2 regions of the uncultured Stenotrophomonas sp. genome follow, and region 1 is predicted to be linked to the other one. Evidence: riboswitches for the same ligand, from Rfam matches in the RefSeq annotation. Region 1 holds a riboswitch; the other holds the start of a gene.
The links. Region 1 has a riboswitch for thiamine pyrophosphate ahead of RWO33_RS10845 (TonB-dependent siderophore receptor). Riboswitches for the same ligand answer to the same signal wherever they lie in the genome.
Positions count from the first base shown of each region.

Region 2: it holds a riboswitch for thiamine pyrophosphate, as region 1 does, so the genes downstream of both, thiC (phosphomethylpyrimidine synthase ThiC) here and RWO33_RS10845 (TonB-dependent siderophore receptor) in region 1, are expected to answer to the same signal.

Region 1 is NZ_CAUQPH010000049.1:19,402-23,813, reverse strand. Features, by position in the region: partial or broken gene RWO33_RS10860 (transporter substrate-binding domain-containing protein) at 1-900, opposite strand, end outside; gene RWO33_RS10855 (response regulator transcription factor) at 979-1,617, shown strand; gene RWO33_RS10850 (phosphotransferase) at 1,637-2,770, shown strand; TPP riboswitch at 2,812-2,907, shown strand; gene RWO33_RS10845 (TonB-dependent siderophore receptor) at 2,975-4,412, shown strand, end outside.
Region 2 is NZ_CAUQPH010000058.1:16,136-20,547, reverse strand. Features, by position in the region: gene RWO33_RS11760 (ion channel) at 52-729, opposite strand; gene thiC (phosphomethylpyrimidine synthase ThiC) at 798-2,675, opposite strand; TPP riboswitch at 2,790-2,891, opposite strand; gene RWO33_RS11750 (BCCT family transporter) at 2,974-4,412, shown strand, end outside.

The DNA of each region.
Region 1 (4,412 bases):
CGACAGCGGCGCGCCGGTAGGCGCGTAACCCATGCGCAGCGGCGTGGCCAGGATGCGGCGCTCGGCGTCGCCCAGGATCAGGCGCGACTGCGCCGACCACTGCAGCGGCGGCAACCAGCGCTTGTACAGCGCTTCGCGCTGGGCGGCGGTGACCGTGGACAGCGCGCTGTCGAGCGCTTCGGCCAGGGGCTGGTGCTTGTTGGGCACGCCGAAATGAAGGCGTTCAGGGGGCAGGTCGCTGGGCCGCAGCAGGGCGATCCCGTCAAGCGCCTCCTGGCGGATCAGGGTGTTGGCCACATGGGCATTGCCGATGTACACGTCGGCCCGGCCCTGGGCGACCATCAGCAGCGCGGCACGGGTATTGGCCGCGGTCAGCTGCCGCGCGGCCGGAAACCGGGCCCGCACCTGGTCGTGGGTAAGGAACTCCTGTTCGGTCACCACGCTCAGCCCGGCCAGGTCGGGGTCGCTTGAGATCCGGGTGTCCCCGAGCCGCCCGACCAGCGCCAGCGGGGCATCGGCGTAGGATCCGGTATAGACCATGCAGCGGGTGCGGTCGGGGGTCAGGGTGATGTTCATCACCACGTCGATTTCGCCCCGGCACGCCGCATCCAGCACATCGGCCCAATCGCGATACACCCGCACTTTCACGTCCACCCCGAGCTGCCGGGTCAGCAGCATCAGGTAGTCGTAGCCAAGCCCGTCGGCGCGGCCGTTGTGCATGAATTCGAATGGTGGCCAGCCGCTGTCGTACAGGCCCAAGAAGATGGTAGGGTTCCGTTCGATCCAGTCGGCTTGGCGCGGCGACAGTGAAGGCGCAGGTGCAGGTGACGCGATGGCGGCGCTGCCCAGCGCCCACGCCAGCCCCAGCACGACCAGCCAGCGGACAACCGAGGTACGCATGCTGTCTGTTCTCCCAGGAGTGATCCGCCCACTGCGGCGTGCCCCAAGGGGCCGCTGCCTACCAGGCCATACTATTCCATGACCTTGCGCATAATCCTTGCCGACGACCATCCCGTTGTCCGGGTTGGCACCAAAGCCGCCATCGAATCCAGTGGCGTGGGCGTGGTGGTGGCCGAAGCCAGCAGCGTGGAGGAGCTTTTCGAGATCCTGAAGGAGCAGGAGTGCGACGTGCTGGTCACCGACTACTCGATGCCGGCGTCGAACAAGCCTGACGGTATCGACATGCTGGAGAAGATCCGTCGCCTGTACCCGGACCTGCGCGTGCTGATGCTGAGCGTGTCCCACAACCTGGGCATCCTGCGCATGGTGGTGGGCGTGGGGGTGCTGGGGCTGGTCGACAAAAGCTCGACCATGGATGAGCTTCCGGTGGCGATCCAGGCCGTGCACCGCGGCCAGTCCTATGTCAGCCGCAAGCTGCGCGAGCGCATCGACATGGTCGGTACCCAGTCCATCGGCGACGACCGCACGCGCGCGCTGTCGCCACGCGAAGTGGAAGTGCTGCGCCTGCTGGCCAGTGGCCTGATGGTCAAGGAAATCGCCAAGAAACTGCACAAAAGCGTCAGCACCATCAGCCGCCAGAAGGGCGACGCCATGCTCAAGCTCGGCATGAAGGGCGATGCCGAGCTCTTCGACTACATGCGCGACAACAAGCTCTGAGCGGATCCTGCAGCGCCCGATGGAAACCGACCACCGTGTACAGGGCCTGGCCAACGACCAGGTTGCCGCCGACTGGCCCGCGCTGAGCGAAGCCGAACTGGCCTGGCTGCGCCACCACTACCCCGCGCTGGACGACGGCTGCGACGTGCTCTGGCACAGTCCGCGGCCGTTTTCCGCTGCGGCGCTGGTGCGGTCCGGCCCGCGCCGCTACCTGGTCAAGCGCCATCACGCCAGCGTACGCACGGCCGCGCTGCTGGGCGAGGAACATCGCTTCATCGCCCACCTGGCCGCCGCCGGGCTGCCGGTCGTGGACGTGCTGCACACCCGGCACGGCGCCACCGCGATCGAACGCGACAGCTGGACCTACGAACTGCATGCAGAGGGCGCGGGCCAGGACCTGTACCGCGACAGCCCGTCCTGGACGCCCCCGTCGGAAACCGCGCATGCGCTCGAAGCGGGCGCCGTGCTCGCCCGCCTGCACCTGGCCGCGGCCGACTACCATGCGCCCCAGCGTGGTACCCACCTGCTGGTGGCCCGCGACGACCTGATCCGCGCGCCCGACCCGCTGGCACGGCTGCGCAGCGAGCTGCCGGCCCGGCCCGGGTTGGCCGCGTACCTGTCGCGGCAGCCGTGGCAGCAGGAGCTGCAGTGCGCGGTGCTGCCCTGGCACGCGGCGCTGGCCGACCGCCTGCAGACCGAACCGGTGCTGTGGGGGCATAACGACTGGCATGTGTCCAACCTGCTCTGGTACGGCCAGGGCGCGGCGGCACGGGTGGCCACGGTGTTCGATTTCGGCCTGGCCTCCCCGGCCAGCGCGCTGTTCGACCTGGCCACCGCGATCGAGCGCAATGCCATTGCCTGGCTCGATGCAGGCGGTACCGGGCCGGTGGCGCACGCCGAGATCGCCCTGGCGCTGCTGCACGGCTACCGCCAGGTCCGGCCACTGTCGGCCGCCCAGGTGCACCTGCTGGCTGACCTGCTGCCACTGGTGCACCTGGACTTCGCCCTGTCCGAAGTCGAGTATTTCCAAGGGGTTACCGGCTCCTCGGCAAATGCCGACGTGGCCTGGCACACCTTCCTGCTGGGCCATGCGGACTGGTTCGCCAGCACCGCCGGGCGGGCGCTGCTGGCCACCCTGCACGCCGCCGCCTGAGCCGGCGGGCTCGCCACGGGCGCCGATTGGTGTGAAAATGACCACTGAAGCGGGGGTGCCTGGATCTGCCAGGCTGAGAGAGTCCCTTGGAACCTGATCCGGTTTGCACCGGCGTAGGGAGCTTTGAGCAGCAGCCGCACCCCCGTTCCGGGCCGGTGCGTGTGCGTGCCTTCGCTTCGTCTCCTTTGGCTGATGACGAATCGAATGAACCGCTACCGCCTCACGCTGCTGACCGCCGCCCTCTGCGCCGCATTGCCCCTGCATGCCAGCGAAGCCGACACCGGCGCGGACCGGCGTTCGCCCACCGAGCTGGCCGCGGTCCGCGTGCAGGCCAACACGCCCACGGCGAGCACCGCACCGACCAGCAGCTTCGGCAGCGCCGACTGGAAGAACACCCCGGCCTCGGTCAACGTGCTCGACCGCGCGCTGCTGGACCAGCTGCAGGTCCGCACCCTGTCGGAACTGGCCCGGCACGACGCCTCGCTGGGTGACAGCTACGCGCCGGTGGGCTACTACCAGAACGTCGCCATCCGCGGCTTCGCGCTGGACCCGGCCACCGGCTACCGCTTCAACGGGCTGTCCATCGCCGGCGAACAGCGGCTGGCGCTGGACAACGTGCAGCAGGTGGAAATCCTCAAAGGCGAGGCCGGCCTGGCCGCCGGCGTGATGGCCCCGGGCGGGATCATCAATTACGTCGGCAAGCGCCCGGCCAACGTGCGCACGGTCACCCTGGCCACCGATTCGGAAGGCTCGCGCTACGTCGCCGCCGACGTGGGCGGCTGGATCACGCCGCGCTTCGGCGTGCGCGTGAACGCGGCCTGGGACGACAGCGCCTCGTACATCGACCACGCCGATGGCCGCCGCGACTTCTACTCGGTGGCGGCCGACTGGCTGATCGGCGAGCGCGGCAAGCTGGAAGTGGATGCCAATTACCAGACCAGCGCGCAGCGCTCGGCCAGCGGCTACCAGCTGCTGGGCGGCAGCGCGTTGCCGCGGGGCGTGGACCGCAGCCGCATGCTTGGCCACCAGCCGTGGCAGCAGCCGGTGGGCATCGCCAGCAACAACCTCACCGCCCTGCACACCTACGACTTCAGCCCGGCATGGCAGTCGCGGCTGTCGGTGGGCCACAGCCGTTCGGTGATCGACGACAACGTCGCCTTCGCCTACGGCTGCTACTACGCCGCCGGCTGTGCCGACGGCAGCGTGCCGGGCAACTATTTCGCCCCCAATGGCGATTACGACATCTACGACTACCGCAGCCCGGACGACACCCGGGTCAACGACGAAGCGCGCGGCGAACTGCGCGGGCGCTTCGCCACCGGCACGCTGCGGCATGAACTGTCGGTCGGGCTCAGCGCCTTCCACCGCACCGTGGACAAGCGCCAGAACGTCAACGAATACGTGGGCACCGCCAACATCGCCGATGCGCAGGTGCCGGTGTTCGCACCTTCGCCGCTGCAGCCGGGCCCGTCGGCGCGGCGCCTGGACAGCTGGCAGCGCGCGCTGTTCGCACTGGACCGCATCCACGTGGGCGATGCGTGGCAGTTCTTGGCCGGTGGTCGCTACGTGCGCCTCGACGAGCGCGCCTACGACAAGCGTGGCGTTCCGGAGCGGCACAGCCGCCTGTCGCAGTTCCTGCCGC
Region 2 (4,412 bases), on a different contig from region 1:
CCTCCGGGCGCGATTTTTTTATCTGCGATTCAGCAAAGTTTTATTTTGCATTCAGCTTCGGGCATTACGGATCATGGTCAGACCGACCAGCCGCGACACCACCAGCGCCACATACATCACCCCGGCGAACTGCTCGAGCATGACCAGGGCGCGTGCCTGCGGATGAACCGGCACCACATCGCTCAACCCCACCCCGGAAAGCAAACTGAAGCTCAGATAAAGCAGCTCCATCCACGTGCGCAGTTCAGTTTCACTGGTGGCCACGAAGCTGCCCGGATACCACTGCTGGCAGACCGCGAAGGCGAAGGCGAACGCCCACGCCAGCAGGGTGAAGGTGGCCCCTGCGGCGAACAGCTCGTCGCGGGTGACCTTGTGGTCCTGCAGCATGTAGGCGATCAGGCTGCCGGCGGTATAGAAGTAGAGCAGGCACTCCAGCAACTGCGCCGTGGTCGCCAGCGCCGGTCGCCCGAGCAGCGCGCCGCTGATGGAAAACACCACCGAGGGGATGGCCAGCAGCAGCGCCACCCACATCCCCAGCGGGCTGCGCCGCACCACCCACAGCGCAAGCCCCAACACCGCGATGCCGAATGCGCCAAACAGGGCACGGCTGGCACCGGCCTCATCCATCGCCGGGTACAGCAGTACGCCCAGCAGCTGCACGCCCAGCAACCACGCCGACGGATGCCGGCGGGCAATGGCCAGCCATTTGGTGGTGCGTGCGATTGCCATGCCCGGTGTCCCCTGCCCCTCTGCGGTGGCTGGAGCTTACCGGCTGCCCCGCCGACGCGGAATGACGATCATTCCCTGCGGTAGACCTGCGCGCCCAGCGCACGGAACTCGCTGGACTTCCCGGCCATTCCCGCCGCCAGCGCCTCCTGCTCGTGCAGGCCCTGCCCGGCCGCGTAGTCGCGCACGTCCTGGGTGATCTTCATCGAACAGAAATGCGGCCCGCACATCGAGCAGAAGTGGGCCAGCTTGTGCGCGTCCTTGGGCAGGGTTTCATCGTGGAATTCGCGCGCCTTCTCCGGGTCCAGTCCCAGGTGGAACTGGTCTTCCCAGCGGAACTCGAAGCGCGCCTTGCTCAACGCGTTGTCGCGCACCTGCGCCCCCGGGTGGCCCTTGGCCAGGTCGGCGGCATGCGCGGCGATGCGGTAGGCCATGATGCCGTCGCGTACGTCCTGGCGGTTGGGCAGCCCCAGGTGTTCCTTGGGCGTCACGTAGCAGAGCATCGCCGTGCCATACCAGCCGATCATCGCCGCGCCGATCGCGCTGGTGATGTGGTCGTAGCCGGGCGCGATGTCGGTGGTGAGCGGTCCGAGGGTGTAGAACGGGGCTTCCCCGCATTCGTGCAGCTGCTTGTCCATGTTCTCCTTGATCAGCTGCATCGGCACGTGGCCGGGGCCCTCGATCATGGTCTGCACGTCATGCTTCCAGGCGATCTTCGTCAACTCACCGAGCGCTTCGAGCTCGCCGAACTGCGCCGCGTCGTTGGCGTCGGCGATGCACCCGGGGCGCAGGCCGTCGCCGAGCGAGAAGGTCACGTCGTAGGCCTTCATGATCTCGCAGATGTCCTCGAAGTGCGTGTAGAGGAAATTCTCCCTGTGGTGGGCCAGGCACCACTTGGCCATGATCGACCCCCCGCGCGAGACGATCCCGGTGACCCGGCGCGCGGTAAGTGGAACGTGGCGCAGCAGCACGCCGGCATGGATGGTGAAGTAGTCCACGCCCTGCTCGGCCTGCTCGATCAGGGTGTCGCGGAAGATCTCCCAGCTCAGCGCTTCTGCGCGGCCATCGACCTTTTCCAGCGCTTGGTAGATCGGCACGGTGCCGATCGCCACCGGCGAGTTGCGCAGGATCCATTCGCGGGTTTCATGGATGTGCTTTCCGGTGGACAGGTCCATCACCGTATCGCCGCCCCAGCGGATCGCCCAGACCAGTTTTTCCACTTCCTCGGCGATGCCCGAGGACACCGCGCTGTTGCCGATGTTGGCGTTGATCTTGGTCAGGAAGTTGCGGCCGATGATCATCGGCTCGCTCTCGGGGTGGTTGATGTTGTTGGGCAGCACGGCGCGACCGCGCGCGATTTCCGAGCGCACGAACTCCGGAGTGATCGTGGCCGGGAGCGCGGCCCCGAACGACTGCCCCGGGTGCTGGGCCAGCAACGCCTTGTCGCGGACCTGCTCCAGGCGCTGGTTTTCGCGGATCGCGACGAATTCCATTTCGGGGGTGATGATGCCGCGCCGCGCATAGTGCATCTGGGTGACATTCGCACCGGCCACGGCACGCCGTGGCTGCAGCCGAGCCGGGAAGCGCACCGCGTCCAGGCGCGGGTCGGTTTCGCGCGAGCGCCCGAACGCCGAGCTCAGGCGTGGCAGCAGTTCGGTGTCCCCGCGCTCGGCCACCCAGCCGGCGCGCAGCGGCGGCAGGCCGGTGGAGAGATCGATGCGGATGTCCGGATCGGTGTACGGCCCCGAAGTGTCATAGACGGTCAGCGGCGCGTTCTCTTCGCCCCCGAACAGGGTGGGCGTGGGGGTCAGTGCGATCTCGCGCATCGGCACCTGCAGGTCGCTGCGCGAGCCCTGCACATGGATCTTGCGTGAGCCGGGAATGGGTCGCGTGACCGATTCGGACAGCTGCTGGGCCTGTTGATGCAGGGCGGAAGGGTGTGCGTTCATCGGGCATCGTCCTGGGTTATCGGTGCGAGGGTTCGCACGGCATGGGACGAAGCGGCGGCGCACGGCCGGCGCACGACGCGCGGTTTCCAGGCGGGGGCTGGGTCGGCGCGGTGCATCGGCTGTTGCGAAGCTTCCCTACGCCGGTATCAACCGGATCAGGTTCGAAGGGACTGTCTCAACCGTGGCCACATGGCCGCGGTACCCCCGCTTCGGGGCGGATTAGACCACAGGCACGCCCGGTTGCGCAGCCAGGTAATGTGAACAGCGGGGTCATGCGCCGTTGGCTAGACTGCCGCGCATGGTATTTCGACTCTCCATCGCGCTGGTCGTGCTGCTGGTGCTGGCTGCCGGCATCGCGCCGGACCCGTTCAACGAGGTCGTCCGCGGCGGCCTGGTCCACATGATCCGCAGCGCCGGTTGGCTGTACCTGCTGGTGGTGTTCATCACCCTTTCGTTCCTGCTTTACCTGGCCTTCGGCCGGCTGGGGTCGCTGCGCATCGGCGGCGAAGATGCCGAGCCCGACTTCTCCAATGCCAGCTGGATGTCGATGCTGTTCGCCGCCGGCATGGGCATCGGCCTGGTGTTCTGGGGCGCTGCCGAACCGGTCTCGCACTTCGTCACCCCACCCGAAGGCCTGGCGCCACAGAGCATGGACGCGGCGCGCGCCTCGATGCGCTATGCGTTCTTCCACTGGGGCCTGCATCCCTGGGCCATCTACGCGCTGATCGGACTGGCGATGGCTTGGTTCCAGTTCAACCGCAACGGCCGTGGGCTGATCAGCGACCTGCTGCAGCCCCTGATCGGCGCGCACCATCGGGGCTGGATCGGCACCGTGGTCAACGTGGCCGCCGTCGTAGCCACCGCAATCGGCGTGGCCACTACGCTGGGCTTCGGCACCATCCAGATCGCCGCCGGGCTGGAGCGCGTGTTCGGCATCCACGCCGGCGCGCCGCTGCAGCTCACCATCATCGCGGTCGCCTTCGTGCTGTACATGGCCTCCACCGCCAGCGGCGTGCACCGCGGCATCAAGTGGCTGTCCAACTTCAACCTGGGGCTGGCCGCCGTCCTGCTGGCGCTGGTACTGGTCCTGGGCCCCACCGCCTTCATCTTCGACACCTTCACCACCACCATCGGCTCGTACCTCAACCAGCTGGTGACCATGAGCCTGCGCATGTCGCCGTTCTCGGGCAGCACCTGGGTGGCCGACTGGACGATCTTCTACTGGGCATGGTGGATCGCCTGGGCGCCGTTCGTGGGCTCGTTCATCGCCCGCGTCTCGCGCGGCCGCAGCATCCGCGAATTCGTGCTTGGCGTGGTGATCGCGCCCAGCGTGCTGGGCTTCCTGTGGTTCTCGGTGTTTGGCGGCACCGCGCTGTGGTCGCAGATCTTCGGCCATGTCGACCTGGTGCAGGCCCTGGCCACCGGCTACGAGACCGTGCTGTTCACCATGTTCGACAGCCTGCCGATGCCCACGGTGCTGTCAGTGATCGCACTGGTGCTGCTGATGATCTTCTTCGTGACCTCGGCGGACTCGGCGGTACTGGTGCTGGCCAGCATGTCCACCGATGAGGCCGGCGACCCGCCGCTGTCGCGCAGGATCACCTGGGGCGTGGCGATCGCCTTGATCGCCGCCGTGCTGCTGCTGGCCGGCGGCCTGGACGCGCTCCAGGGCATGATCACCATCGCCGCCCTGCCCTTCGCACTGTTGATGCTGGCGGTGATGTGGTCGCTGTACCG